Regions from separate parts of the Mesorhizobium sp. ESP-6-4 genome, predicted to be linked through region 3. Evidence: predicted binding sites of a transcription regulator. Region 3 holds the regulator's gene; each other region holds the start of a gene.

Region 1 (7,542 bases), on a different contig from region 3:
ATCCCAAAAGCCTGTTCGCCGAACGCGTCTGGACACCGCGCCGGCTCCGCCCGGACCGCAACGAGCTGGCGGCAGCCGTCGCGGCGCTGAAGGGCGCCAAGAAGCCGCTGGTGATCGCGGGCGGCGGGGTGCTGTATTCGCAAGCTTCGGACGAGCTCGCCAAGCTGGTGCAGGGCGCCGGCATTCCGGTCTGCGAGACACAGGGCGGCAAATCCTCGTTGTCCGATTACCATCCGCTCAACATGGCAGCCGTCGGCGTCACCGGCACGTCGGCCGCCAACCGGCTGGCGGAGGAGGCCGATGTCGTGCTTGCGGTCGGCACCAGGCTGCAGGATTTCACCACCGGCTCCTGGGCGCTGTTCAAGAATGCCGGCCGCACCATCATCGGCCTGAACACGCAAGGTTTCGACGCCGGCAAGCATTGGGCGCTTCCGCTGGTCGCCGACGCGGCCGAAGGGCTTGCCGAGCTGTCCGCCGCGCTGAAGGGCTGGAAGGCGCCGGCCGCGTGGACCGACAATGCATTGAAGGGCAAGACGGAGTGGCAGGCCGCCGCCGCCAAGGTGACCGCGTCGACCAACGCCGCCTATCCGTCCGATGCGCAAGTGATCGGCGCCGTGCAGCGCGCCATGGGCTCGGGCGTCACGCTGCTGCATGCCGCGGGCGGTCTGCCCGGCGAATTGCACAAGCTCTGGCAGGCCGGCGCGCCGGGCTCCTACCATGCCGAATACGGCTTCTCGACCATGGGCTACGAGATCGCCGGCGGGCTCGGCGTCAAGATGGCGAAGCCCGACCAGGAGGTCGTCGTCATGGTCGGCGACGGCTCCTATCTGATGCTCAATTCCGAGATCGCCACTTCGGTGATGCTTGGCCTGAAGCTTACCATCGTGCTCCTCGACAACCGCGGCTATGGCTGCATCAACCGGCTGCAGATGGCGACCGGCGGCGCCAACTTCAACAACCTCTTGAAGGACGCCCGCCACGAGGTGATGCCGGACGTCGACTTCGCCGCGCATGCGGCAAGCTTAGGTGCCGTGGCCGAGAAGGTAGCGTCGATCGCCGAGCTGGAGACGGGACTGGCCAAGGCGAAGAAGAACGACAAGACGACGGTGCTGGTCATCGACACCGACCCGCTGGTCTCGACCGAGGCTGGCGGCCATTGGTGGGATGTCGCCGTGCCGGAAGTCTCGTCGCGACGCGAAGTCAATGCCGCGCGCAAGAAGTACGAGGAAGCCGTGGGCAGCCGTCAGGGCTGAACCGGCTCGCAACGAACCGACATTGGAGTGACGACTTGAAAGCCAAACTGGGCATGTCCCCCATCGCATGGTGGAATGACGATCTCGTGGAATTGAGCGATGACGTATCGCTGGAAGAATGCCTGCGCCAGTCGCGCTCGGCCGGCTTCACCGGCATGGAGATGGGCCGCCGCTTCCCCAACGACCCGAAGGTGATGCTGCCGATCCTGAAGGAGGCCGACGTCACGCTTTGCGGCGGCTGGTTCTCGGGCACGCTTGTCAACGAGGACATCTCCCGGAACAAGGACCGCATCCAGCCGATGATCGACCTGTTCAAGGCCGTCGACGCGCCCTGCATCGTCTATGGCGAGGTCGGCCGGTCCATTCAGGGCGACCGCTCCAAGCCTCTGGCCACCAAGCCGAAACTTTCAGATGACGAGATGAAGGCTTACGGCCGGCGCGTCACCGAGTTCGGCGAGTGGTGCGCTGAGCAAGGCATGCCGCTCTCCTACCATCACCACATGGCGGCGGTGGTCGAGACCGAGCCGGAGCTCGACGCCTTCATGCGCAACTCCGGCGAAGGCATTCCGCTGCTGCTCGATGCCGGCCATCTCGCCTTTGCCGGCGGCGACGTGCTGCGCGCCATTGACAATCACCACAAGCGCATCAACCACGTCCATGTGAAGGATGTTCGCATGGGCGTGATCGACGGGCTCGACCGCACGAAACAGTCCTTCCTCGACGCCGTGGCGCTCGGCGCCTTCACCGTGCCGGGCGACGGCTCACTCGATTTCGGCGCCATCGTGCAGCGTTTCGCTGATCATGGCTATGAAGGCTGGTTCGTGGTCGAGGCCGAGCAGGATCCGAAGAAGAACCCGCCGCTCAAGATGGCCCAGGTCGGCCACAAGGAACTTATGCGGGTGATGACGGCCGCCGGCTATACGGTCGAGACGCAAGGTTTTCCGGCCTGAGCAGTGGATTAGTCGGGGCGCCCGGTTTATCCGTTGTGCTTTCGGCAAATCCTGGATTGGCGCGATGAAAGACTATGAGCATCCCTTCTTCCGGCCGCTGTGGCGCCGTATCGCGGTCGTCGCGGTCTGCCTGGTCTGGTCGGTGATCGAATTCGCGTCCGGCACGCCGTTCTGGGGCGTCATCGCGCTGGGCTTCGCCGGCTATGCCGTGTGGCAGTTTTTCTACCTCTATAAGCCGATTGAGGAGAACAAGGCCGAACCCGGACCGAAGGAGTGACTAATCCATGGCTCAGAAGCGTCTACGGATCGGATACTGCGTGCATGGCGGATCGCATGCGTTGGCGATTAGCCGAAACGCCCCTCGCTTCGTCATCCTAGGGCGGAGCAAGGAGCGCAGCGACGTAGCGCAGACCCTAGGATCCATTCCGTGACTTCGAAGCAGCCGCTGCGGTACAGAATTCTGCTCCGCAGCGCCCTTCGATTGAGGTAACGGCATGGATTCTAGGGTCTCCGCGACGGAGCTGCGCTCCTGCTTCGCCCTAGAATGACGCAGTTTGGAGGCCTCGGCCAATCTCGAAGGTTGTGTTGGTTCTGTCAGCCGGCAAGATCTTTGATCCGCAACCAACGAAGGCCAACGGAATAGGAGAGACAAAAATGTCGAAACTGCTCGTCAAGGCCGACAAGGGCCACGGCCATGTCGCTCACGTCACGCCGCAAAGCGCCGGCTGGACCTATGTCGGTTTCGATCTGCATCGGCTTCGTCCGGGCGAGACGGTGTCCGGCAAAACCGGCGAGCGCGAGATCTGCCTGGTGTTCGTCACCGGCAAGGGCAAAGCGTCGGCCGGCGGCAAGGATCTCGGCCTGCTCGGCGAGCGCATGTCGCCCTTCGAAGGCAAGCCGTGGTCGGTCTATGTGCCGCAAGGCGCCGACTGGTCGGTGACCGCCGATACCGAGCTGGAACTCGCCGTCTGCTCGGCGCCCGGCTTAAGCGGCGGCCTGCCGGTGCGCGTCATCGGACCTGACGATCTCGGCCAGGAGGTGCGCGGCAAGGGCACCAACACGCGCTACGTCACCAACATCCTGCCCGAGGGGAAGCCGGCTGATTCGCTGCTGGTGGTCGAGGTGATCACGCCCGGCGGCCACACGTCGAGCTATCCGCCGCACAAGCACGACCAGGACAACCTGCCGGCCGAATCCTATCTCGAGGAGACCTATTATCACCGCCTCAACCCGCCGCAGGGCTTTGCCTTCCAACGCGTCTACACCGATGCCGACCGCAACGGCGTGCGCGAGCTGGACGAGGCGATGGCGATCGAGGACGGCGATGTCGTGCTGGTGCCGAAGGGCTATCACCCTTGCGCCGCCTGCCACGGCTACGACCTCTATTACCTCAATGTCATGGCCGGACCGAAGCGGACGTGGAAATTCCACAACGCGCCCGAGCATGAATGGCTGATGAAGGCCTGATCGACACGCCGGCAAAGCCGTTGGTCCAGCCCGGAAAAATCGTCGGCTAACGAGCTCCGTGCTGGACTTGCCTTCGAAAACCCACGAAAGCTTCGTCAATCCGTCATGGAAATCACCTATGGCAGCGGTTCCGGTGCATGTCGCCGCAAGCGCTCCGGCGTTTTGGGCCACGACTTGCCAAGACAATGACTTGAAGCGCGTCGCATATTCCTTCGGGGCGCGCAGCGCGCTTGACGAGGAACGCCCATGCGCTACGCGATCTACTACACCCCGGGGCAGGACGAGAAGCTGGCGCGCATTGCCGCCAACTGGCTGGGCCGCGACCCGTTCGGCGCGGCGACGCGGCCGGTCGAGGCCGTGGGCGATCTGTCGGCCGCGGAAGTCGCCTTCCACACCGCATCCGCCCGGCGCTACGGATTCCATGCGACGTTGAAGGCGCCGTTCCGGCTGGCGCCGAACGAGACGGAAGCTTCGCTGCGCGCCGCGCTCGACGCTTTCGCCGAGGCGACGCCGCCTGTGATCATCCCGCGTCTCGTCGTCGGCCAGATCGACGGCTTTTTCGCGCTGGTGCCGGAAGCGCAGTTTGCGCCACTCAACGATTTCGCCGGCGAGGTGGTGCGCGCCTTCGATCCGTTCCGCGCGCCGCTGACGGAGGCCGAGATCGAGCGCCGCAGTCCCGATGCGCTGAAGCCGGACGAGTTCCGCAACCTCTGCCAATGGGGTTATCCTTACGTCTTCGACACGTTCCGCTTCCACATGACGCTGTCGGGGCGGGTCGGGCCACAGGAAAGCCCACGTCTTCGTGCAGCGATCGACGGCCTGTTCGCCGATGTGCTGCGGCAGCCGGTGCCGGTGGATGCGCTGACATTGTTCGTCGAAAGCGAGCCCGGCGCCCCGTTCATGGTGCTTTCCCATCATACGCTTGGCCGTAGCCCCGCCCGCAAAACAGCTTGATTGATATAGGACCGCCCTCGATGACCGCCGAAACCGTTCTCACCAATGCCCGCATCGTGCTGCCCGACGAAATCGTCGAAGGCTCGCTTTTGTTGCGCGACGGCCTGATTGCCGCCGTCGAGCCGGGTGCTGTCCGCATCGGCGAGGATATGGGCGGCGACTACATCATCCCGGGCCTTGTCGAGCTGCACACCGATCACCTCGAGGGCCATTACGCGCCGCGTCCGAAAGTGCGCTGGAACCCGATCGCCGCCGTGCTTGCCCATGACGCCCAGGTCGCCACCGCCGGTATCACGACGGTGCTCGACGCCTTGCGCGTCGGCATGGACGAGGATGCCGACCTGAAATCCGACGATGTTCGCAAGCTGGCCGACGCGATCGAGGACAGCGTGCGCCAGGATCGGCTCAGGGCCGACCATTTCATCCACCTGCGCTGCGAGGTCTCGGCGCCGGACTGCCTCGAGGCTTTCGCCAATTTCGAGACCGACGAGCGGGTTAAGCTCGCCTCGCTGATGGATCACGCGCCCGGACAGCGCCAGTTCGTCAACCTCGAGACCTATGCCTACTACTACCAGCGCAAACTGAAGCTGACGGACCGCGACTTCCAGAAATTCTGCGAGAAGCGGATGGCCGAATCGGCCCGCAATTCCGGTCCGAACCGGGTCTTCATCTCAGCCGCCTGCCAGGAGCGCGGCATCGTGCTGGCGAGCCATGACGACGCGACCGCCGGCCATGTCGACGAAGCGATCGAGCAGGGCGTGCGCGTCGCCGAGTTCCCGACGACGCAAGAGGCGGCAAAGGCCTCGAAAGCCGCAGGCCTCGGCGTGCTGATGGGCGCGCCAAACGTCATGCGCGGCGCCTCGCATTCCGGCAATGTCTCGGCGCGCACGCTCGCCGCCGACGGCTTGCTCGACATCCTGTCGTCCGACTACATCCCTTTCAGCCTGATCCAGTCGGCCTTCTTCCTCGGCGACGTCGTCGAGGGCATCTCGCTGCCGCAGGCGGTCGCCATGGTCTCGAAGAACCCGGCCGAAGCGATCGGCCTCGCCGACCGCGGCATCATCGAGCCCGGCCGCCGTGCCGACCTGGTGCGGGTGCGCGTGGACGACCATGTGCCGGTCGTGCGCACCGTGTGGCGCCAGGGCAGCCGGGTAGCATGATGATGGTCTCAGCTCTCATCGAGCGCGAGCTGGCCGACAGCCTGCCGATCCGCAACGGCGTCTTCGTCGCGGTGGTGGGGCCGAGCGGCGCCGGCAAGGACACGGTGATCGGCTACGCCAAGGCGCGCTTTGCCGGCGAGACGCGGTTGGAATTCGTGCGCCGCGTCATCACCCGGCCGAGCGACACGGCAAGCGAGGACCACGATACGCTGGCGGATGCCGCCTTTGCCGAGGCGGAGGCGGACGGCGCCTTCTCGCTGTGCTGGGACGCGCACGGCCTGCGCTATGGCCTGCCGGCCGATGTCGACTGGGCCGTGGCGAATGGCCACGTGGCCGTGGCGAATGTCTCCCGAGCGGTCATCCCGGCGCTGCGCGAGCGCTACGCCAATCTGGCTGTGGTCGAGATCACCGCCACGCCGGAGATCCTCGCCGAGCGGCTGGCGGCGCGCGGCCGTGAATCGCGCGGCGAGGTGCTTGCCCGCCTGGCGCGCAGCACCAGCGTCAAGCTGACGGGACCGGACGTGACCTCGATCGACAACAGCGGCGACAAGGAAATCGCCGGCGAACGCTTCGCCGAGGTGCTGCGCAAGGCGATGGCGTTCTCGGATCTGTCGGACATGATCTAGCGCTTTCCCTTCTCCCCCTGTGGGAGAAGGTGGATCGGCGCGAAGCGCCGAGACGGATGAGGGGTGCTCCAGCTTGGCGGTGGCTTTCGCCTGGCAGCACCGTTGTGCCAAACGCCAGCGCCTCGCTCCGTCCAGCACCCCTCATCCGGCCGCTTCGCGGCCACCTTCTCCCACAAGGGGAGAAGGGGGCGCAGCGCCTCACTTATTGAAGTTGGCGATGAACTGCTTGAACTGCGGCGTCGGCGGCCTGGCGAACATCTCCTTCGGTTCGCCGGCCGAGTCCACCTCGCCCTTGTGCAGGAACATCACCTTGCTCGACACGTCACGGGCAAAACCCATCTCGTGCGTGACGACCAGCATGGTGCGTCCTTCTTCGGCGAGCGAGCGCATAACGCGCAGCACCTCGCCGACCAGTTCCGGATCGAGCGCCGATGTCGGCTCGTCGAACAGCATCACCTTGGGATTCATCGCCAGCGCGCGGGCTATTGCCGCGCGCTGCTGCTGGCCGCCCGACATGTGGGGCGGATAGTAGTTGCGGCGCTCCCATATGCCGACGCGTTTCAGCAATGCCTCGGCCTGCTCCAGGCACTCGGCGCGCGGCCGCTTCAGCACATGCGTCGGCGCGGCGACGAGGTTTTCCAGCACGGTCATGTGCGACCACAGATTGAAGCTCTGGAACACCATGGCGAGGTTGGCGCGGATCCGCTCCACCTGGCGGATGTCGGCGGGCATCTGGTGGCCGTCGCGACCCCGCTTCATCTTGATGAGCTCGCCGTCGACCCGCACTTCGCCGGAATCCGGGGTCTCCAGGAGATTGATACAACGCAGCATCGTGCTCTTGCCGGACCCGGAGGAGCCGAGAATCGAGATGACGTCGCCCTTGTGGGCCTCGAGCGAAATGCCCTTGAGCACCTCATGATCGCCGAAGCACTTGCGCAGATCCTTTACGCTGATGGCGGGCGTCTCGTCGGAGGACGGCGCGGCTTTCGCGGCAGCGGCGACATTTGCCGACATCACAACACCTCCGGTACGGGTTTGACTTGCTGGCTCCGCTCGGGCGGGGGACGCAGATGCGGCGAAAGCCGGTGCTCGACCCAGGCAAACAGCCGGGCGATCGACAGGTTGAGAAGCA
Region 2 (7,542 bases), on a different contig from region 3:
ATCGTCGCCACCACATGGCTCTCCAGCCGCTCCACCATGCTTGCCGCGCTGGTGCTGATGATCCCGACCGTGGCGCTGATCGTGGCGGCGCAGGTCTATGCCTCGATGCTCCTGATGATCGTTGCGACGGCGCTCTGCGGCGTGGCGGCGGCGCTCGGCTATCGCGGCGGCCTGCAAGTGGTGAATCAGATCGCGCCCGCCGACCGCCGCGCCGAGGTGGTCTCGTCCTTCTTCATCTGTTGCTTCTGCGGCAACGCGCTGCCGGTGATCGGCATCGGCATCCTGTCGAGCCTGGCGAACGCAACCATCGCAAGCCTGGCCTTTGCCGGCATGATCGTCGTCTTCTCGCTGGTGGCGCTTGGCTTCGGCGCCAAATACGCGCGGTAGCGGATTTTCACGTTTTCCTGTCGTCGCGGATTTTAGCCGTTCGGCGTCTCCGGCAGGAGCTGCGCGCGCTGGCGCGGCACGCCGAGGCCCGTGTCGGGCGGCTCGCCGGCCGCCGGCCTGTCCTCAATCATGTGCATCGTGCGCCAGCGGCCGAAGCGGTAATAGGCGGCGGCGAGGGCCAGCGAGGCGATCGAACCTGCCGGAAAGCTCCACCACAGCGCCTCCTGGCCGATGACGCTGCGCATGGAATAGGCAAAGCCGGTGCGAATGATCAACACCGAGATGATCAGGATGATCAGCGGCGGCATGACAGCGCCGGTGGCCCGCACCGTGGCGAACAGCACGATCGTGACGCCGAACAGGATGAACGACCAGGACGCCACCTTGTTGATGTGGGCGGCGATGTCGATCGCGGCGCTGTCGGTGCTGAGGAAGAGGCTGAGCACTGCGCGGTCGAAGACGAAAAGCAGCGCCACCAGCGCGCCGGTCAGCACCAAGTTGAAGCCGACGCCCGACGCCGCGACCCTGCCGATGCGGTCCCAGCGCCCGGCGCCGACATTCTGCGCCGCCATCGAGGAGACGGCGGCGCCGATCGCCAGAGCCGGCATCTGGATGTAGGTCCAGAGCTGCGCGGCGATGCCGTAAGCGGCGGCTACCTGGGAGCCGTAGGAATTGACGATGCCCATCACGGTCAATGCCGCCGCCGAGATGACGATCATCTGCAGCCCCATCGGAATGCCCTTGAAGACGACGATGCGCAGCAATTTCGGGTCGGGCCGCAGCAGCGAGAGATCGCTGCCCGCCAGCCGCAGCGGGTGTTTGCGCACATAAAGCACGATCAGGATGGCAATCACGCTCACCGTCTGGCCTATGAGCGTCGACGTTGCCGAACCGGCAATGCCGAGCTCGGGGAAGGGGCCGATGCCGCGGATCAGCAGCGGATTGAGCACGACGTCGAGCACGACCGCCAGCGCCATGAAGACGAACGGGGTTCGCGAGTCGCCGGCGCCGCGCAGCACGGTCATGACGAAGGATAAAAGGTTCATCATCGGCACCGCGACGAAGATGATGCGCAAATAGGCGCGCGCCAAAGGCAAGGCATCGGCCGGCGTGCCGAGCCCGGTCAGGATGGCGTCGACCCAGATCCAGCCGCAGACGGCGAACACGACCGAGACGAGGAAGAAGAAGGTGGCGCTGGTTCCGACGATGCGCTTCGCCTCGGGCAGGTCGCGGGCGCCGACCGATTGCGCCACCAGAATGGTCGCCGCCATGCCGATGCCGAAGACGGTGCCGAGGATGAGGAACAGCACCAGATTGGCGTTGGAGGTCGCCGTCAGCGCCGCCTCGCCGAGGAAGCGGCCGACCCAGACCGCGTTGATCGAGCCGTTGAGTGACTGCAGCACGTTGGAGCCCAGCACCGGCAGGGCGAACAAAAGCAGCGTGCGCGGAATGGGGCCGCTGGTCAGGTCGCCGGTCCGCCGGCGGGTGGGCTGTTCGTCATCCATGTTGTTACCCATGGCAATGGGGCCGAAACTGAATCAGGCCCGCGATGCTATCGCAGGCCTGATGCTCATGCATCCCTTCAGAAGAGGGTCGGCTGCCGCGGCAGCCGACCGCATCCCATTACTGAGTGGTGTTTCCAGAAAGGCCGGGGAGTGTGACCTGATAGACCAGGAAGGTGGTGTCGACATCGGCGCCGTCCTCGGCCTTGTACGCAGCGCCGACCTGGAAGCCGTCCTGGGTGAGGAAGTCGTTGTCGTTGGCGACGAACAGGAAATAGTCGTCGGGCAGCTTCGGATCGAGCACCGGCGCCAGCGACATCGCCTCCCACTTCTCCGAGAGGTTGTTCTTGTCGTTCGGCGCGCCGTTGTGCAGGCCGAAGCGGCCGAGCTCGCCCTTGTCGTTGATGTCGATGAACGGCGTCAGCTTGGCCGGCGTCACCGACGCATCGAGCATGCCCTTCGGCGCGACCGGCTTGTCGGCGGCGTCGAACGGTCCGTTGGCGATATCGGTGGCGGCGGAGAGGTCGACGATCTCGATCTTGCGATAGAGCGACTCGTCGCCCTTAACGCCCTGGCCGTTGCCTGAGTCGCGCGCCAGCATCAGAAAGCTCTTGTCGGAGAGTGCGACGATCTCGCTCTGAGCGGCCACCTTGGTCTTGCCCTTGGCATCCTTGAACACCGGCAACGGCACGACATATTCATGCGCCAGCTTGAGGTGGGCGAGATCGGAAGCGTCGTAAACCAGCGCGCGGGTGTTCTGGCGGGTCGAGCCGGAATCGCCGCCGTCCTGGCGGGGCGCCGACTGCAGCACGGCGATCAGGAACCTGCCGTCCGGCGTCATCGACATGCCTTCGAGGCCCTGGTTGTTCTGGCGGCCGGTTTCGGGATCCTTCGGATCGGGCTCGGCAGCGCCCGGGCCCGGGTTGTCGGACGCGAAGTTCGGCTTGCCGTGGCGCATCGGAACCAGCGCCGCGGGCGGTTGGGTCGCCGACATCAGACGGCCTTCGGCCGAAAAGCGGTAGATGTTGGGACCATATTCGTCTGAGATGAACATCGTGCCGTCCGGCAGCCGCACGATCGCTTCGTCATCGAGCGCCAGCTTGCCATTGGCCTCAGGCAGCATCGGCATGTCGCCGGCGGCGGCGCGCACGCCGTTCAACGGATCGAGGCCGGTGGCGTCGGCGCCCTTGTCGTCGGTCAGAAGCATCGTGTCGGCGAGCGTCGCCTTAACGCCCGACTGTTCCTGTCCGGCAGCGGGCGCCGCGCCGGGTGCTGTCGGCGCCAGCTCGATCGAGATGGTGTTGAGGCGCGGGCGATAATCGGTGGTTCCGACGACATTGTAGCCGCGGTCCGGCAGCAGCCAGAGCGAACCCTTGTAGGTGGCCCCTTCACGCGTCCAGGATTTGGTGTCGATCGCCATGCCTGAACCTGAACCGAAGGTCTCGCCGAACTTGTCCTTCTGGTTGGCCGGGATGCGGCCGATGCCGACGAGTCCCTTGTTGACGTAAGCGACGCCGTCGGCGAGCGCCGGGGTCAGGGAAGTGAACAAGGCAAGTGCCGCGCCGAGCGCGACGGTTCGGTTGAGATGTTTCATCGATATCCCCTTCTTGACGAGCAGAGCGGCCTGGAAGGAACGCGCATCGGCGATGCGGCGAGCCGGTTCCCATCGAGCGGTCTAGGACGCGAACGTGATGGTTGCGTGACAGTTTCCTTCTCCCCTTGTGGGAGAAGGTGGATCGGCGCGTAGCGCCGAGACGGATGAGGGGTGCTCCAGCGGAGTGAGAGGCTGGTGCCATCTGGAACACCCCTCATCCGTCGCCTTCGGCGACACCTTCTCCCACAAGGGGAGAAGGGAAAGCGCCTCCGCTCAATCGCTCTCTCTTGCAATCAGCTCCAGCGGCCAGACTTCGCGGATGATGCGTGTGCCCTCAGGGCCGGCGAATGCGGGAAGCGAAGCGAGCAGCATCTCGGCCAGCCGCCGGCCCATGGGCTCCAGCGACGGACGGAAGGCGGTCAGCGTCGGCGAAAAGTAGCGGCAGAGCGGCGTGTCGACGATGACGATCACGGCCATGTCATGGCCCGGCTTGATACCCATCTCGGCCAGCGCCTTGCAGCCGCCGAGCGCCATCGCGTCATTGTTGAAGATGATCGCCGTCGGAGGGTTTTTGGAGCGCATTACTTGCGGCGTCACCTGGTAGCCGCCGGTCTCGTTGATGAAGCCGTCGGCGATCAGGTCGGGGTCGACCTCGATACCGTGCCGCTTCAGTGCCTTGCGGTAGCCGTCGAGGAACAGGTAGCCGAAGTTGAGATCAAGCGAAGGGCGAATAGCGGCAATGCGGCGGTGGCCGCGCGCGACCAGCCGGTCGACGGCTTCATCACCCGCCCTTTCGAAATCGATATCGAGTGAAGGATATGTGTCGCCGCCGGACTGACTTCGGCCAAGCGTGGCGAAGGGAAAGCCGGCCTTGCTGAGATACTCGATCCGATCGTCTTCCCTTCGCGTATTGGCCAACACGACCGCGTCGGCCCGGCGCGTCTCGACCACGCGGCGCAACCGCTCCTGCTGATATTGGCCCGGCTCACCCATGACGACCATCAGATCCAGGTCATGCTCGGCGAGCCGCGCCTGCAGGCCGGTCAGGAACGGGATGAAGAACGGCTCGCCATATTGCTGGTCGCCGGGATGCGGCTGCAGCATGAAGGCGATCGAGCGGGTGGCGCCCTGGCGCAGGCTGCGGCCTGACTGATTGGGCGAATAGTTCAGCTTCCTGGCTGCTTCGAGCACACGCTGGCGTGTGTCGGCATTGACGTCGGCACGGCCGTTCAGCGCGCGCGACACGGTGCCGATCGAGATGTTCAGGTGACGCGCGAGATCGTGGATGCTTGACGCCAAGGACGGATTCTCCCCCTGCCTTGGCTAGCACCGGCTGCCGCTCAGGCCAAGGCTTCGGGACGATTTTTGCAGGCAGCCGGTTGACATTCTACGCCATCGGGTGTGTTCTCGTAAACGTTTACGGAAAAACGTTTACGGTGACGCCGTGGACGCCGTGACGTCCGGTCTGGAGGGACCGGCGGAGGAGGAGTGCTGGATGATGAGGGTCGTCCTGGCCGGATGCGGAGCGATGAGCAAGCACTGGCTCGATGCCGTCAAGCAGATCGACGGGCTCGCCATTGTCGGCCTCGTCGACCTCGATGCCGAGCGGGCACAGGCGAGGGCGCGCGAATACGCGCTGTCCAGCGCCGTCATCGGCACCAACCTCGACGCCGTTCTCGACCAGACCAAGCCCGATGCCGTGTTCGACGTCGTGGTTCCCGCCGCACGCCGCGCGGTCGCGCTTTCGGCCTTCGCGCACAACTGCCATCTGCTCACCGAGAAGCCGCTGGCCGACAGCCCCGAAAATGCGCGCGCCATCGTCGAGGCAGCGCGCAAGGCGAGGCGCATCCATGCAGTCGTCCAGAACCGCCGCTATGTCGCCAATGTCAGGCGCATCAGGCGCTTCCTGGACTCCGGCGTCATCGGTAAGCCGACCAGCATCCACGCCGACTTCTTCGTCGCGCCGCATTTCGGCGGTTTTCGCGAGGAGATGGCCCATGTGCTCTTGCTCGACATGGCGATCCACACGTTCGATGCCGCGCGTTACATGGTCGCCGGCGAGCCGGCCAGCGTCTATTGCCAGGAATGGGAACCCGTGAATTCCTGGTATCGGCAGGGGTCGTCGGCCAGCGCCGTCTTCGACCTCGGCGGCGGCAAGATCTTCACCTATGCCGGCTCCTGGTGCGCCGACGGTTTCCGCACGAGTTGGGAGGGAAGCTGGCGTATCGTCGCCGAGCGCGGCAGCCTCTTGTGGGACGGCCACGACGGGCTGAAGGCGGAGGTGATTGCGTCCGGCCGCGACGGGATCATCGACAAGACCCAGCCCATCGAAGTGCCGCCGCTCGATCCCGCCGACCGCGTCGACGGCCACCTCGGCATCATCCGGGATTTCATGCACGCGATCGAGACCGGCGCCGAGCCGGAGACGCGCGGCGCCGACAACATCAAGAGCCTGGCCATGGTTTTCGGCGCCATCGAGAGCGCGGAGAACGGGCGGCGCGTGACAATCGCCAAGGAAGCACAATGACGGCAAACCCGCTTCTCGATATCAGGATCGGCACCATGGTGCGGGCCAATCTCGAAGATCCGGCCGCCTATGTCAGGCAGATCCTGCCGCTCGGCTTCGAGAGCATCCAGCCCTTCTTCTGGCAGACGCTGGGCGGCAAGGACCTGAAGCGCCTGGCGGGCGAGATCCGCGAGGCGATCGGCGATGCCGATGTGACCGTGTCCTCGATCGGGGTGTTCGGCAACCCGCTCGAGAATGGAGAGGTCGATCGCGGTGTGCTGGCGGCCTGGGAGACGGTGATCGATAATGCGCATCTGTTCGGCGCCGAGACGGTGAGCGGCTTCACCGGCCGCATCCGCGGCAAGAAGCTGACCGACAGCCTGTCGCGCTTCCGCGAGGTGTGGGGGCCGCTGGCCAGGCGCGCCGCCGACAAGGGCGTGCGCATCGCTTTCGAGAATTGCGCGATGGACGGCAACTGGGCGAGCGGCGACTGGAACATCGCCCACAATCCCGATGCCTGGGAGCTGATGTTCAACGAATTGCCAAACGACAATCTCGGGCTGGAATGGGAGCCCTGCCATCAGCTTGTCTACCTGATCGATCCGATCCCGCAGATCCGCAAATGGGCGCCGCGCATCTTCCATGTCCATGGCAAGGACGCGACCGTGCGCTGGGACGTCATCCGAGAGCATGGCGTGTTCGGCCGACTGCCTTTCGTGCAGATGCGCACGCCAGGCTTCGGCGACAGCGACTGGACGCGGGTGATCAGCGAGTTGCGGCTGGCCGGCTACAAGGGCGCCATCGACATCGAGGGCTGGCACGATCCGGTCTATCGCGGCGACCTCGAGATCACCGGACAGGCGCGCGCGCTCGACTATCTGAAGCAATGCCGGGGAGGGAACAGCTACCTGCCCAATCCGGCTTGAGGTCAGATTCGATGTGAGGATTGGCCGGCGGGAGGAGCCGGCCGACCGAGGACGCAGATCAATTCGAAACCCTCCATCGGGAGGATCTAAAAGGGAGGAACGTGCATGACGACCAGAAGGACTGTTCTGCGCTCGACCGTCGTGGCGGCTGCCACGGCGCTCTGCGCTTCGATCTCTGCCTTGCCGGCGCACGCGCTCGACGCGCAATGGTGCAAGGACGTACACATCCGCTTCTTCGTCGGTGGCGCCGAGGGCGACGCCTTCGGCACCATCGTCTATAATGGCGCCAAGCAGGCGGCGGCCGATCTCGGGCCGAAGGTCGACTACATCTTCTCGCAGTGGGACGTCGAGAAGATGGTGCAGCAATTGCGCGAGGCGGTCGCGGTCAAGCCGCAGGGCATCGCCATGATGGGCCATCCGGGCGACGCGGCGATCATGCCTTTGGCCGAGCAGGCGCATAAGGACGGCATCAAGATGATGTACCAGAACGTTCCGGTGCCGAAGGTGGTGGCGGCGTTCGGCGGCGGCTATGTCGGTGCGCAGCAGGAGCAGCAGGGCCGCGCGCTCGGTGTCGAGGCGTTCAAGCTCGGCAAGCTCAAGGCCGGCGACAAGGCGATCATGATCGGC
Region 3 (7,542 bases):
CGTCGCTGATCCTCGCCATCATGGTGCTGCCTTTCATCACCTCGATCACCAAGGACGTGTTCGACACGGTGCCGGCGGTGCTGAAGGAATCGGCCTACGGCATCGGCTGCACGACCTGGGAAGTGACCCGGCGCGTGACCATCCCCTATACCCGCGTCGGCATCATGGGCGGCGTCATGCTCGGCCTCGGCCGCGCGCTCGGCGAGACGATGGCCGTCACCTTCGTCATCGGCAACGCGCACCGCATCAGCGCCTCGCTGTTTGCGCCGGGCACGACGATCTCGGCGACCATCGCCAACGAATTCACCGAAGCCGACGGCAACCTCTATACATCCTCGCTGGTGTCGCTCGGTCTGATCCTGTTCATCATCACCTTCATCATCCTCGCGCTCGCACGCTACATGCTGTTGCGCATCGATAGCCGCACGGGAGCCTGACCGATGTCGACTGCCGCATCGCTTCACCAAAGTCGCAAGCGCAAGAATGCCGTGATGATGACGCTGTGCGTCGTCGCGGCGGGCATCGGGCTGGCCTGGCTGGCGCTGATTCTCGGCGCCCTGCTCTACAAGGGGCTTTCCGGGGTGTCGCTTCCGGTATTCACAGAAATGACGCCGCCGCCCGGCGATGCCGGCGGCCTGCTCAATGCCATCTACGGCAGCATCGTCATGACGATCATCGGTATCATCGTCGGCACGCCGATCGGCGTGCTGGCCGGCACCTACATGGCCGAATACGGACGCTTTTCGAAGCTCACGACGGTGGTGCGCTTCATCAACGACATCCTCTTGTCGGCGCCGTCGATCATCATCGGCCTGTTCGTCTACGAGCTGATGGTGCGGCCGATGGGGCACTTCTCGGCGATTGCCGGCGCGGTCGCGCTGTCGATCCTGGTGATCCCCGTCGTGGTGCGCACCACCGAGGACATGCTGAACCTTGTGCCCAACGCGCTGCGCGAAGCAGGCACCGCCATCGGAGCGCCGCGCTGGGTGGTGATCCGCTCGGTTGCCTATCGCGCGGCACTCTCCGGCATCGTCACCGGCATCCTTTTGGCGATCGCCCGCATCTCCGGCGAGACGGCGCCGCTTCTCTTCACCGCGCTCAACAACCAGTTCTGGTCGAGCAATCTCAATGCGCCGATGGCCAGCCTGCCGGTAACCATCTTCCAGTTCGCTCTCAGCCCTTACGAGGAATGGCAGCAACTGGCCTGGACGGGCGCACTCATAATCACCCTGACGGTTCTCGGGCTGAGCATCATCGCCCGCAGCCTAACCGGACGCAGAGAGGACAGATGAAACCGATGTTGTCCACCGACCTGAACGCAGCCGACACGACCGTCGAGAAGGCCAAGATCGAGGTCAAGAACCTCAATTTCTACTATGGCCAGTCGAAGGCGCTGAAGGACATCAACCTGTCCCTGCCCGAGCGCAGCGTGACCGCCTTCATCGGCCCGTCGGGCTGCGGGAAGTCGACGCTGCTGCGCGTGCTCAACCGCATCTATGAGCTCTATCCGAAACAGAGCGCCGAGGGCCAGGTGCTGCTCGACGGCAAGAACATCCTCGACCGCTCGCAGGACCTCAATCTGCTGCGCACCAAGATCGGCATGGTGTTCCAGAAGCCGACGCCGTTCCCGATGTCGATCTACGAGAACATCGCTTTCGGCGTCAGGCTCTATGAGAAGATCAGCAAGGCCGAGATGGACAGCCGCGTCGAGCAGGCGCTGAAGCGCGCAGCACTCTGGAACGAGGTCAAGGACAAGCTCAACGCCAGCGGCCTCAGCCTCTCGGGCGGCCAGCAGCAGCGCCTGTGCATCGCCCGTACCGTTGCGGTGAAGCCCGAGGTCATCCTGCTCGACGAGCCGGCCTCGGCGCTCGATCCGCTGTCGACCGCCAAGATCGAGGAACTGATCGACGAGCTGCAGGCCGACTACACGATCGTCATCGTCACCCACAACATGCAGCAGGCGGCGCGCGTGTCGCGGCAGACGGCGTTCATGTATCTGGGCGAGCTGGTGGAGTTCGACCGGACCGAGAAGATCTTCACCTCGCCCCGCGAAAAGCGCACGCAGGACTACATCACCGGCCGCTTCGGCTGAGCTCATACGAGGACATCATCATGGCCGAACATACCGTCGCTTCCTTCGACGAGGATCTGAGGCAGATCAGCCGGCTCATCAACGACATGGGCGATCTCGCCAGCTCGATGGTCGGCGCTTCGACCAAGGCCCTGCTCGAGACCGACAATGCCATGGCGCAGCGCGTCGTTTCCGACGATGCCATCATGGACGCGCGCCAGCGCGAGCTCGACGACCGTGCCATCACGCTGATCGCCAAGCGCCAGCCGATGGCCGACGACCTGCGCAATGTGGTCGGCTCGATCCGCATGGCGGGCGACCTCGAACGCATCGGCGACCTCGCCAAGAACATCGCCAAGCGCGTCGGCTCGGTCGGCGTCAGCGCCGCGCCGCGCGACCTCACGCATTCGATCGATTCCATGGCGCAGCTGGTGCTGATCCAGGTCCAGGCCGTGATCCAGGAATATACGGTGGGCGACGCCACGGCGCTGGCCAAGCTTCGCAACGACGACGAGCGCATCGACGTCAAATACACATCCGTCTTCCGGGAGCTCCTGACCTACATGATGGAAGACCCGCGCAACATCACCGCCTGCACGCATCTTCTGTTCTGCGCCAAGAATCTCGAGCGCATCGGCGACCATGTGACCAACATCGCCGAGAACGCCTATTATGTGCTGACCGGCACGCAATTGCCCGCGAATCGTCCCAAGCAGGACGAGACGACAATGTCGGCGCCGGCGGCCTGACGAAGGTACCTGCCAATGATCGCGCCACGCATCATGGTGGTGGAGGACGAGGAGCCGCTTGGGGTGCTGCTCCGCTACAATCTCGAATCCGAGGGTTACCAGGTCGAAGTGGTGACCCGCGGCGACGAGGCCGAAATCCGCCTTCAGGAAAACGTTCCCGACCTGCTCGTGCTCGACTGGATGGTGCCGGCGGTTTCCGGCATCGAGCTCTGCCGGCGTCTCAGGATGCGGCCCGAGACAGAGCGGTTGCCGATCATCATGCTGACAGCGCGGGGCGAGGAAAGCGACCGCGTGCGCGGCCTTTCGACCGGCGCCGACGACTATCTGGTCAAGCCGTTCTCGACGCCGGAGTTCATGGCGCGCGTCAAGGCGCTGCTGCGCCGCGCCAAGCCGGAGGTGCTGTCCAGCGTGCTCAAGGTCGGCGACATCGTGCTCGACCGCGAGTCGCACCGCGTCTACCGCAAGAAGAGCGAGATCAGGCTCGGCCCGACCGAGTTCCGGCTGCTGGAATTCATGATGCGTCATCCCGGCCGGGTGTTCTCGCGCAGCCAGCTGCTCGACAATGTCTGGGGCGAGACGATCTATATCGACGAACGCACCGTCGACGTCCATGTCGGCCGCCTGCGCAAGGCGGTCAACAACGGCCGCATGCCGGATGTCATACGTACCATCCGAGGCGCAGGTTACGCGATCAGGGAAGATTAGGGGTAAGGCGCCGAGGCGCTGACGGATTCTGTCTCCAGCATCGGATCGCGTGCATTGGCGATTAGCCGAGACGCTTGTGCTTCGTCATCCACGGGCGGAGCAAGGAGCGCAGCGACGCAGCGCAGACCCGAGGATTCATTCCGTGATGTCGATGCGTTGCGACAGTCCAGAATTCTGTGCCGCTGCGCTCGACGCGTGAGGTAGCGGCATGGATTCCAGGGTCTCCGCGACGGAGCTTCGCTCCTGCTCCGCCCTGGAATGACGAAGCTGCGGGGCCTTCCCTTCGCTAATTTCAATCGTCTGCTGCTGTCCCCGGACCTCTTCAAGGCTGCCTCAGGCCACGTTCTTTCCCGTCCCCGCTCTTGCCTGGCCTCCCGGCGCGAAAATCTCCTGGTCGACGAAGGTCAGCGCGCGCATGGCGCAGCCTTCGCGGATCAGCGGCAGTTCGTTCGGCTCGGTGTCGAAGGAGATCGATTCGGAGTGCTGGCCGCCGGCCGTCTGGGCGATCGCCTCGCGCAGCGCCGGCTCGATCAGGTCGAAGGCGGCCGCGCTGACGCCGACCATGGCGACGGGCGCCGGGTCGATGAGGGCGAACAGGCTGCCGAGACCGAAACCAAGCGCCTCGCCGGCCCGGCGGTAAGCCTCCCGTTCGGGGCCGTCCCTCTCGCGCGCCTTCGCGGCAAGGGCCCGCATGTCGGCGTCGCCGACGTCGACCGGCTCGGCGTCCTCGCTCATTTTCATGGCGCTGCGCCAGATCGCATAGTTGCCGGCATAGGCCTCGACGCAGCCGCGGCGGCCGCAGCGGCAAAGCGCCCCGCCCGGGCGGTGAATCATGTGGCCGAACTCACCGCCGGAGGAATGCGTGCCGGTGAACAGCGCACCCTTGAGCACGAGACCCATGCCGATGCCGTGCGACAACAGGATGGCGATGAAGTCGTCGCGATAGCGCTCCGGGTCGCGCCATTGCAGCGCTACCGCCATCATGTTGCAGTCGTTCTCCATGGTGGCGGAGATGCCGAACTCCTTCTCGAGAATGTCGGCGAAAGGAATGTCGGTCAGCGGCGTTATCGGCGACCAGAGCATGGCGCGTGCATTAGAATCGGTGATGCCCTGAATGCCCATGGCGATGCGGGCGACGCTGCCAACGTCGAGGTCGGGATCCTGCAGCCGGCGCCGCACGATCGCCACGCATTCGCCGATCAGCTCGTCGCGGGGCATGACAAGCGTGTCCAGGCGCTGCTGCTCCTCGGCAACAACCTGACCGGCATAATCGATCACGGCGACCGACAGGAAGTTCAGCGACAACACCACGGTCAGCACCGCGGCGGCTTCAGGGTTCAGCGCCAGGCCGATCTGCGGCCGGCCGCGCTTCAACGCCGTCGGCTCGCTGGCCTTGCTTTCGGTGAGAATGCCCTCCTGGATCAGGTCGGCGGAGATCGCCGAAATGGTCGAGTGGCTGAGCCCGGTGGTGGCGGCAATTTCGGTTCGTGATGGCTGACCGGCGCGGCGTACCGCCGAAATCACCATGGCGCGGTTGCGCCGGCGCAAATCGTCATGGCGGATTCCGACCGACATCGTTTCGCACGTCCTCCCCGGTCATCGCGGCCTTGTGATAATGCCATGGCCTGTCGCTGACACGCTAGGGATTGTGGCAGAAGCCAGGGGCCATGTCATTATTTATTGCGAACACCGAAAAAAATGCCTGAGCCCATCAAAACCCATCAAAATCTCGGTTGACAGCGCTGTTGTGCTGGACCACTATTTTTTTGAGGCTCGAAAAAAAGCCTCTGTGCCGGCCTTTGGGCCAGTCTGGGTCGCGCCGCACGGGCGCAGGGAGGATATCATGAAGAAATTTGCAGCCGCCATTCTGGCGGGCGTTGCCATGTCGCTGACGCTGGCGTCCGTCGCCGAGGCGAAGGACAAGGTGATCGGCGTGTCGTGGTCGAATTTCCAGGAAGAGCGCTGGAAGACCGACGAAGCAGCGATGAAGGCCGCCATCGAGGCCGCCGGAGACAAGTATATCTCGGCCGACGCGCAGTCCAATCCGGGCAAGCAGCTGACCGACGTCGAAAGCCTGATCTCGCAGGGCGCCAACGCGCTGATCATCCTGGCGCAGGATGCCTCGGCGATCGGCCCGGCGGTGCAGAAGGCGCTCGATGAAGGAATCCCGGTCGTCGGCTACGACCGCCTGATTGAGAACAAGGACGTGTTCTACCTGACCTTCGACAACAAGGAAGTCGGGCGCATGCAGGCCCGCGAGGTGTTCAAGGCCAAGCCGGAAGGCAACTATGTCTTCATCAAGGGCTCGGGCTCCGATCCGAACGCCGACTTCCTGTTCGCGGGCTCCATGGAAGTCCTGAAGGACGCCATCGACAGCGGCAAGATCAAGAATGTCGGCGAGGCCTACACGGACGGCTGGCTGCCGGCCAACGCGCAGAAGAACATGGAGCAGTTCCTGACCGCCAACGACAACAAGGTCGACGCGGTCGTGGCTGCCAATGACGGCACCGCCGGCGGCGTTGTCGCGGCGCTGACGGCGCAGGGGCTGGCCGGCACCGTGCCGGTCTCGGGCCAGGACGGCGACCACGCGGCGCTCAACCGCATCGCGCTCGGCACGCAGACCGTGTCGGTGTGGAAAGACGCGCGCGAGCTCGGCAAGAACGCCGCCGAGATCGCCTCGCAGCTCGCCGACGGCAAGAAGATGGGCGACATCGCCGGCGCCAAGGACTTCACGACGCCCGGCGGCAACACCGTCAAGTCGCTGTTCCTGACGCCGGTCGCGATCACCAAGGACAATCTCAACGTCGTCATCGACGCCGGTTGGATCAAGAAGGACGAGGTCTGCGCGGGCGTGCCCGCCGGCAGCGTCCAGGTCTGCAACTGAGCCTTGCCGACGTTCGATCAAAAATACCTGCGCCGCGGCCAGGAGCGGTTCAATGAACCGCTCCTGGTTTTTGTTGCCGCAATCCCGGACGGAAACCCGCTACGCACTTTCCTGGGGATTGTCTTAAAGCCGCGGCGTTTTCTCAAAAGATTTTGCCGTTCTGCCTCAGGCGGATAGCTTCTAGGCTGAGTTCCGGCATCCGCGCCAGACGGCAAGCCGGTGGGAGGAAATCATGACCGACACGACGTCTACCCAACCGGCGGACACCGCGCGAGCGTCGGAACTCGGCACTGTTGCCCGGTTCCTGAAGGCGACCGAGCTCGACACCCGCATGCTGGGCATGATCGGTGCGCTGCTCCTCATCTGGATCGGGCTGCATGTGATTTCCAGCCTGCGGCTCGGCGTCAACCCGCTCGACTTCGACAGCCGCACGTTCCTGACGCCGCGCAATCTCTGGAACCTGTCGGTTCAGTCTTCGGCCGTGGCGATCATGGCCTCCGGCATGGTGCTGGTCATCGTCATGCGCAACATCGACCTGTCGGTCGGGTCGGCCGAAGGGCTGATCGGCATGGTCATGGGCTTTGCCCAGGCGCATTTCCTGGTTCGCTTCGTCGGGCTTGAACTGGGAAACCCCTGGATCTGGGTTCTGGCGTTGCTGATCGGCTTGGCGCTCGGCCTTATCATCGGCGCCTTCCAGGGCTTCGTTATCGCCTATCTCGAAGTGCCGGCCTTCATCGTCACGCTGGGCGGATTGCTGGTATGGCGGGGCGCTGCCTGGTGGGTCACCAGCGGTCAGACCGTTGCGCCGCTCGACGCCACGTTCCAGTTGATGGGCGGCGGCCCGGCGGGCTCGATCGGCGCCAAATGGAGCTGGGCCGTCGGCATCGTCGCCTGCCTGGCGGTTATCTTCATGCATTTCAACGGCCGCGTGCAGCGCAAGCGCTTCCGCTTCCCGCTGCGTCCGGTCTGGGCCGAGACGCTGCTTGCCACGGTCACCTGCGCGGTCATCCTGGGCGCGGTGTGGCTCGCCAACTCCTATCCGTGGCCGGTCGGCATCGTGAACCGCTACGCCGCGGCCAACAACATCACCGTGCCCGAAGGCGGGCTGTTCATCGCGCATGGCATCGCCATTC
Region 4 (7,542 bases), 260 kb from region 3:
CGACGGGCCGGGCGAGCCGGCGGCAACGAAGAGCGCGGCGGCGAAGATCAGCAACGAGGCGAGATGCATGGGGTCGCTCCCTATAAGAGATAAAGAACGATACCCGATCGTACTAGATTTGGCACGCCCAACAAGGCGCGAACGTTGATCAAGGCGACAACAACTGCCAGCGCCGGCGCCGCCCCTCATCTGGCTGCCGCCATCTTCTCCCCGTTGAACGGGGCGAAGGGGCTGTCGTCGCCGATTTCGCCTCACCAACATTGCAGAAAGAGCGCCGGAGTTCGCGCGAGATTCCCTTCTCCCCGTTCACGGGGAGAAGGTGCCGGCAGGCGGATGAGGGGCAGCGCCGACGCCTAAATTGAAACGAAAGCAGCCGCCTGCCGCTGAAACAAAAGAGGGAGCACCCGCTCCCTCTTGTACCTTCTCTGAAAATTTACGCCGCGCCCATCACCTTGGCGGCCTTCTCGAAACGCTTGCGCTCGTTCGGGTCGAGATGGAGCTTGCGCAGGCGGATGGTCTTCGGCGTCACCTCGACCAGCTCGTCGTCCTGGATCCAGGCAAGTGCCCGCTCCAGGGTCATGCGGATCGGCGGCGTCAGCTTCACCGCTTCGTCCTTGCCGGCGGCGCGGATGTTGGTGAGTTTCTTGCCCTTGAGCACGTTCACTTCGAGGTCGTTGTCGCGCGAATGGACGCCGATGATCATGCCTTGGTAGACCTTGACGCCCGGATCGATGATCATCGGGCCGCGGTCTTCCAGGTTCCACATCGCATAGGCGACCGATTCGCCCTGCTCGTTGGAGATCAGCACGCCATTGGTGCGGCCGGGCAGCTCGCCCTTATACGGCTCATAGGCAAAGAACAGCCGGTTCATCACGGCGGTGCCGCGCGTGTCGGTCAACAATTCGGACTGATAGCCGATCAGGCCGCGCGTCGGGGCATGGAAAACCAGGCGCTGGCGGTTACCGCCGGACGGACGCAGCTCGACCATCTCGGCCTTGCGCTCCGACATCTTCTGCACGACGACGCCGGCATGCTCCTCGTCGACGTCGATGACAACTTCCTCGACCGGCTCCAGCAGTTGGCCGTCCTCGCCCTTCTGCATGACGACGCGCGGACGCGACACGGCAAGCTCGAAACCTTCGCGGCGCATCGTCTCGATCAGCACGGCGAGCTGCAATTCGCCGCGGCCGGACACGAAGAAGGAATCCTTCTCCGCCGATTCCTCGATCTTCAGCGCGACATTGCCCTCGGCCTCGCGCAGCAGCCGGTCGCGGATGACGCGGCTGGTAACCTTGTCACCCTCGGTGCCGGCAAGCGGCGAGTCGTTGACGAGGAAGGACATGGTCACGGTCGGCGGGTCGATCGGCTGCGCATGCAGCGGCTCGCTCACCGCCGGATCGCAGAAGGTGTCGGCGACGGTGCCTTTCGACAGGCCGGCGATGGCCACGATGTCGCCCGCCTGCGCTTCCTCGATCGGCTGGCGCTCGAGGCCGCGGAAGGCGAGGATCTTGGAAACGCGGCCGGTCTCGATCTGCGTGCCGTCATGGTGCAGCACCTTGACCGCCTGGTTGGCCTTCAGCGTGCCGGACTCGATGCGGCCCGTGATGATGCGGCCGAGGAACGGGTTGGCCTCGAGGATAGTGCCGATCATGCGGAACGGGCCGGGATGCACCGTCGGCGCCGGCACGTGTTTGACGACGAGATCGAACAGCGGGGCGAGACCCTGGTCCTTCGGACCCTCGGGGTTTTCCGAAACCCAGCCGTCGCGGCCCGAACCGTAGAGGATCGGGAAGTCGAGCTGCTCGTCGGTGGCGTCGAGCGCGGCGAACAGGTCGAACACCTCGTTGACCACTTCGATATGGCGGGCATCCGGACGGTCGATCTTGTTGATGACCACGATTGGGCGCAAGCCGACCTTGAGCGCCTTGCCGACGACGAATTTGGTCTGCGGCATCGGCCCTTCGGCGGCGTCGACGAGCACGATCGCCGAATCCACCATCGACAGGATGCGCTCGACCTCGCCGCCAAAATCGGCGTGTCCAGGCGTGTCGACGATGTTGATGCGGGTGCCATGCCAGTCGACCGAGGTCGCCTTGGCCAGGATGGTGATACCGCGTTCCTTTTCGAGGTCGTTGGAATCCATGGCGCGCTCGGCGACGCGCTGGTTGTCGCGGAAGGCGCCGGACTGTTTCAGGAGTTGGTCGACGAGGGTGGTCTTGCCATGGTCGACATGCGCGATAATCGCGATATTGCGGAGGTTCATTGTCTGGTCTCGGGAGCGTTGCAGGCAGCAGGCCCAGAGGCGCCGCCTTTTTCGGTTGCGCGGCTCATACAAGGTTTTTCGCAATTGCGAAAGGGGAGGCCCGACCCCAAATACATGGTCACTGATTCTTAAACGTCTTGGTGTGAAATGATTCCGTTAACCAAGGCGGAACCTTTGAGGGGCCGGACAGTTCCATGTTCATGACCGATCAGATGTCCAGATTGCGTCCGGTTTTCGTGTGGGCGGCGCTTGGCGTGCTCGTCGCGGCCGGTGCCGCGCAGTCGGCGGCTGCGCTTCGGCAGGCCGACCCGATCGTACCGCCCGACGCCAGGACCGCGCAGCAGATGTTCGCCGACGCCCCCGACGGCGTCGACCCGATCGTCACCGGCCCGGTCAGCGCCGCCTTCAAGCAGCGCCAGAAGGATGCCAACTGCGACACCGCAGTCTGGCCCAACGTTCCCCGGGCTTGCTATCCGGATTGACGGTCGCGGCAGCAATACGACAAGCGTAGCGTTCCGGCACACCCCTCTCTGCCCTGCCGGGCATCTCCCCCGCAAGGGGGGAGATCGGATGTCGTGTCGGCTTTCGCCAACCTCCAGCGCTGAAAGACGAGCAGCAGGGTCGAAGCTGCCAATCTCCCCCCTTGCGGGGGAGATGTCCGGCAGGACAGAGGGGGGTGCCTCGCGCCGACCTTACGCCGACCGGACCGGATCCAACGTAACCTTGTAAAGCTCGTTGTCGTCGCGATCCATCAGGCGCACGGTGAGCTGTTCGGTCGCGCCGGAAATGTCGACCAGACCGAAGAACTGCAGCCCGGCCGACGGCGGCAGGTTCTGACCCTGTTCGGCGGTTGGCGCCTTGATGAACTTCAGCTCCGGCCCGAAGGTCATGTCGAGGTCGTTGGGGCCGAAGGTGCCGGCGTGGATCGGGCCGGAGACGAATTCCCAGAACGGATTGAAATCTTGGAACTGCGCCTTGTCGGGATTGTAGTAATGCGCCGCGGTGTAGTGGACGTCGGCGGTCAGCCACACCGTGTTGGTGATGCCGGCATTCTTGATGAAGCGCAGCACGTCGGCGAATTCCAGCTCGCGGCCTTTCGGCGCGCCATTGTCGCCGTTGGCGACCGCCTCGGCACCGGCCTTCTTCGCCGCGTCGTTCCAGACGACTAGGCCAAGCGGCATGTCGGCGGCGATGACCTTCCACGTTGCCTTGGAATTCGCCAGCTCGCGCTTCAGCCACTTGGATTGCTCCTCGCCGATCATGCGCGACTTCGGCGTCAGCGTCTCTTCCATGTCGGGGCCGTTCGGGCCGCGATAGGAACGCATGTCGAGGAAGAACACGTCGAGCAACGGCCCATGCGAGACCTTGCGGTAGACGCGGCCCGGCTCCGACGGCTCGTAACGGATAGTCGTCATTTCATGGAAGGCACGAGCTGCCCTGGCCGCCAGCACATGGATCGACTTTTCCTTGTAGCGGTCGTCGGCGGTCAGGTCCTTCGAATCCGACCAATTGTTGAGCACCTCGTGGTCGTCCCACTGGTAAAAGGTCGGGCAGATTGCCGACAGGCCAAGCACATGCTTGTCCATCATGTTGTATTTCCACTGGTCGCGGTACTCGTCCAGCGTCTCGGCCACCTTGCGCTTGCCGTCGATCATGACGACGTTCTTCCACTTGCCGCCGCCGGGCAGGTCGACCTCGTCCTTCATGGCGCCGTCGGCATAGATGGTGTCGCCGGAATGCAGGAAGAAGTCCGGCGTGTGCTTGGCGATGGTCGAGTAGGTCTTCATGCCGGTCTCGTCGATGCCCCAGCCCTGGCCGGCGGTGTCGCCCGACCAGGCGAAGCGCACGTCGCGCTTGGACGACGGCGCGGTGCGGAAACGGCCGACGATCGGCTCGGACACGGCATTGATGTCGGAAAGATCGGCAGCAGTCATGCGGTAGAAGATGTCCTGGTCCGAGGCGAGATCGGTGAGCAGCCGTTTCACCGTGTAGTCGCTGGCCGGCGAGGTATCGAGCGCAGCCAGCCGCGTTGCATTGGCGAAGCTTTCGGTCGTCGACACTTCATACATCACGCGCGCCGGTCGGTCGGTGCGGGTCCAGACCATGCCCGAGGTGGCATCGACGTCGCCGGACTGGACGCCATGCGTGAAGGCCGGACGCTGGCTGGCGCGGGAATAATAGGGCAGCGCCAGACCGGAGGCGCCGACAAGGCCGAAGGCGCTGGCCGAAGTGACGAAAGCGCGGCGGGTGAGCGAAAGCTTGTTCATGGCTGTCTCCGGGATGGCATTGAGCGGGACCGCCAAGCTCTCGCTTCAATGTTTCAGGCGCATATCGGAACCATGAAGTTTTGATAACAGTCGACATCTTCCTTCTCCCCTTGTGGGAGAAGGTGGATCGGCGCGCAAGCGCCGAGACGGATGAGGGGTGTTCCAGCGGAGTGAGGCGTCGGTGTTCCCTGGAGCACCCCTCATCCGGCCGCTTCGCGGCCACCTTCTCCCACAAGGTGAGAAGGGAAAGTCGCGCCTCAAGCCGCCTGCGGCTCCGGCCCGAAGGCCGGCCTGCTCGTGTTGATCAAGAGCGAAATACACGCCGCCGCGATACCGGTCATGCCAGCAATCAGGAAGGCCAGCTCGTAATTGCCCTGCAGCTCGCGCATCGTGCCGCCGAAGGCGGCGGCGGCCGCGGCGCCCACCTGGTGGCCAGCGACGATCCAGCCGAACACGATCGGTCCGCTGCGATCACCGAACGCCTCGTTGGCGAGCCGCAACGTCGGCGGCACGGTGGCGATCCAGTCGAGCCCGTAGAGCACGGCGAAGATAACCAGACTGGTCGCCGAGAAGCCGGAATAGGGCAGGTAGATCAGCGACAGACCGCGCACCGCGTAATAGACGCCGAGCAGCTTGCGTGGATCGAAACGGTCGGTGAGCCAGCCGGAGAGCGTGGTGCCGATCAGATCGAAAATGCCCATCATCGACAACAGCCCGGCTGCCTGCACCTCGCCGATGCCCATATCGCCGCAGAAGGCGATGAGATGCGTGCCGACGAGGCCGTTGGTGGTGAAGCCGCAGACGAAGAAGGTGGCGAACAGATACCAGAACACCCGCGTGCCCGCCGCGCGGCGCAGCGTGTTCAGCGTGTGCGCCAGGAAATTGCCCTGCGATGCCGGCGACACCGGCGGCACGTCGTCGGCATCGGCGCCGTAACGAACCTGGCCGATCGAAGCGGGGCGCTCCGGCACCAGCAGCAAGACGAAGGGTATCAGCGCGGCGGTGGCCAGCGCCACGGCAATCGCCACCGGCTTCCAGCCGCCGCTCTGCGCCAGCGAGGCGATGAGCGGCAGGAAAACCAGCATGCCGGTGGCGCTGGAGGCCGACATCAGCCCCATCATCAGGCCGCGATTGGTCTTGAACCAGCGGTTGACGATGGTCGCGCCCAGCACGCTCGCCACCGCGCCCGAACCGATGCCGGAAAACACGCCCCAGGTGATGAAAAGATGCCATGGCTCAGTCATGAACAGGCTGAGCGCGGTCGATCCCGACATCACCAGCAGCGAGCCGAGCAGCGTGCGGCGCAACCCGATTCGCTCCATCAGCGCGGCGGCGAACGGACCGGTCAGGCCGTAGAGCAGGATGCCGACGCTGGCGGCCCAGGACGTCACGTCGCGATGCCAGCCGAAGCTTTTCTCCAGCGGCACCATCATCACCGAGGGCGCCGAACGGAGCCCGGCCGCGATCAGCAGGCACAGGAAAATGACGGCAACAACGACGAATGCGTAGCGCTGGCCAAACGGACGGGACTGGATTATCATGTTACTGACCGGTACGTTGCAATGGAGTGAAGCCATACATACGTACCGGTCAGTAACATTGTCAAGCGAGTTGTGTGAATGCCATCCGACAATAAAATTGAAGCGTCGATCAGCGAGCCTCCTGCTCCCCGGGCGGCGGACAAGATCCTGGACGTGGCGCGCGACCTCTTTTACCGCGAGGGCATAAGGGCGATCGGCGTCGACGAGATCGTCAGGCGTGCCGGCGTCACCAAGCCGAGCCTCTACCGCAGCTTCCCGTCCAAGGATGAGCTCGCCGCCTCCTATCTGCGCAAATACGACCTCGAATTCTGGGAACGCTTCGACGAAGCGGTCGACGCGCATCCGGGCGATCCGCGCGCCCAGATCATCGCCTTCCTGACCCGCGTAGGCAAACGCACGCAAAAGCCGGACTATCGCGGCTGCGGCATGACCAACGCTGCGGTGGAATATCCCGAGCGCGGCCATCCCGCACGGGTGGTGAGCGAGAACAACAAAGTCGAATTGCGCCGCCGCCTGCGCGCCATGGCCGCCGCAATGGGCGCCGCCGATTCCGATACGCTGGGTGACGGCCTGCTGCTGCTCATCGAAGGCGCTTATATCAGCGGCCAGCTTTTCGGTTTGGGCGGACCGGCAGCGGCGGTCGCCCGCAACGCCGATCTCTTGATTGAAGCCAGCTTGAAGAAATAGCGATTGACGTTACGCTCGGGCAGCTCGAACGGAGTTGTCAGCGATGCGCGCTCTTCTGGTCCCGCTTGCCCTCGCCGGTTTCTGCCAGGCGGCCCAGGCCGGCGACATCTCCAGCACCTATACCGAGCTCGACTCGAAGAAGGACTGCGTGACCTATGCGCAGGCCGCGGAAGGCGACGGCGACTGGGCGAGCCTCGCTTGCTCCGGCTACCGCGGCTACCCGGTGCTGATCAGCTACGACGACGCGCGCGAATCCGTCTATTACGGCTTTCCGTCCGACGACATGACCGCGGTCTGGGAGAGCTTCACCGCCTTCAACGGCTCCGGACCGAAGGTGGAATGGCGCATCGAGACCAATGGCGACGTCGCAATCCCCTTCGCCGCCATCCACCGCCGCTCCGTCAGCAACCCTGAGGACGAAAAGAAATCGACCGAGGTGCTGGTCGTCGCCAAGGTCGCGCAACCGGAAGAGCACCAAGGCTGCACGATCGGCCTGATTTTAGCCACTGGCAACCCGCAGGCCAACGACCAGGCGCGCAAGCTCGCCGACGACAGGGCTAAGACCTTCGCCTGCGGCAAGGACAAGCGCGAGGTGATCGGCGACGTGCCGCCCTTCGGCCGCGTGGACAACTGACCGGGCCTCGCCAACAATTGGGCCAGGGCCGGATCGGGTTCCCATTCGGGTCGCTGCCTAGTAAACCCTTGCGCGGTTGCAGCCGGTCTTGGGAGGTCCGCTTGTCCAGCTCTGTCAGCGTTGCGAACGAGAACGGGGTGGCGGTGGTCA

The links. The regulator PhoB, encoded in region 3, activates phosphate uptake and scavenging genes when phosphate is short. The targets are predictions, from matches to a motif close to TGTCATNNANCTGTCAT.
Region 1: LB523_RS25680 (DUF1045 domain-containing protein) is a predicted target of PhoB. The motif match lies at 3,761-3,777, and genes of this name have one in related genera.
Region 2: LB523_RS02660 (esterase-like activity of phytase family protein) is a predicted target of PhoB. The motif match lies at 3,578-3,594, and genes of this name have one in related genera.
Region 4: LB523_RS07820 (alkaline phosphatase D family protein) is a predicted target of PhoB. The motif match lies at 4,603-4,619, and genes of this name have one in related genera.

What each region holds. Positions count from the first base shown of each region.
Region 1 is NZ_JAIUGS010000021.1:57,339-64,880, forward strand. Features, by position in the region: gene iolD (3D-(3,5/4)-trihydroxycyclohexane-1,2-dione acylhydrolase (decyclizing)) at 1-1,253, shown strand, start outside; gene iolE (myo-inosose-2 dehydratase) at 1,289-2,203, shown strand; gene LB523_RS25670 (DUF3329 domain-containing protein) at 2,268-2,480, shown strand; gene iolB (5-deoxy-glucuronate isomerase) at 2,858-3,670, shown strand; gene LB523_RS25680 (DUF1045 domain-containing protein) at 3,917-4,624, shown strand; gene LB523_RS25685 (alpha-D-ribose 1-methylphosphonate 5-triphosphate diphosphatase) at 4,645-5,784, shown strand; gene phnN (phosphonate metabolism protein/1,5-bisphosphokinase (PRPP-forming) PhnN) at 5,784-6,410, shown strand; gene LB523_RS25695 (ABC transporter ATP-binding protein) at 6,609-7,424, opposite strand; gene LB523_RS25700 (ABC transporter permease) at 7,424-7,542, opposite strand, start outside.
Region 2 is NZ_JAIUGS010000001.1:590,151-597,692, forward strand. Features, by position in the region: gene LB523_RS02650 (MFS transporter) at 1-387, shown strand, start outside; gene LB523_RS02655 (MATE family efflux transporter) at 420-1,892, opposite strand; gene LB523_RS02660 (esterase-like activity of phytase family protein) at 2,011-3,483, opposite strand; gene LB523_RS02665 (LacI family DNA-binding transcriptional regulator) at 3,757-4,782, opposite strand; gene LB523_RS02670 (Gfo/Idh/MocA family protein) at 4,979-6,010, shown strand; gene LB523_RS02675 (sugar phosphate isomerase/epimerase family protein) at 6,007-6,915, shown strand; gene LB523_RS02680 (substrate-binding domain-containing protein) at 7,021-7,542, shown strand, end outside.
Region 3 is NZ_JAIUGS010000003.1:402,532-410,073, forward strand. Features, by position in the region: gene pstC (phosphate ABC transporter permease subunit PstC) at 1-437, shown strand, start outside; gene pstA (phosphate ABC transporter permease PstA) at 441-1,292, shown strand; gene pstB (phosphate ABC transporter ATP-binding protein PstB) at 1,289-2,092, shown strand; gene phoU (phosphate signaling complex protein PhoU) at 2,113-2,820, shown strand; gene phoB (phosphate regulon transcriptional regulator PhoB) at 2,836-3,525, shown strand; gene LB523_RS09125 (ROK family protein) at 3,859-5,100, opposite strand; gene xylF (D-xylose ABC transporter substrate-binding protein) at 5,369-6,409, shown strand; gene LB523_RS09135 (sugar ABC transporter permease) at 6,642-7,542, shown strand, end outside.
Region 4 is NZ_JAIUGS010000003.1:139,973-147,514, reverse strand. Features, by position in the region: gene LB523_RS07835 (LysE family translocator) at 1-69, opposite strand, end outside; gene typA (translational GTPase TypA) at 434-2,263, opposite strand; gene LB523_RS07825 (hypothetical protein) at 2,458-2,745, shown strand; gene LB523_RS07820 (alkaline phosphatase D family protein) at 2,956-4,530, opposite strand; gene LB523_RS07815 (MFS transporter) at 4,788-6,071, opposite strand; gene LB523_RS07810 (TetR/AcrR family transcriptional regulator) at 6,150-6,758, shown strand; gene LB523_RS07805 (hypothetical protein) at 6,802-7,392, shown strand; gene LB523_RS07800 (3-hydroxyacyl-CoA dehydrogenase NAD-binding domain-containing protein) at 7,494-7,542, shown strand, end outside.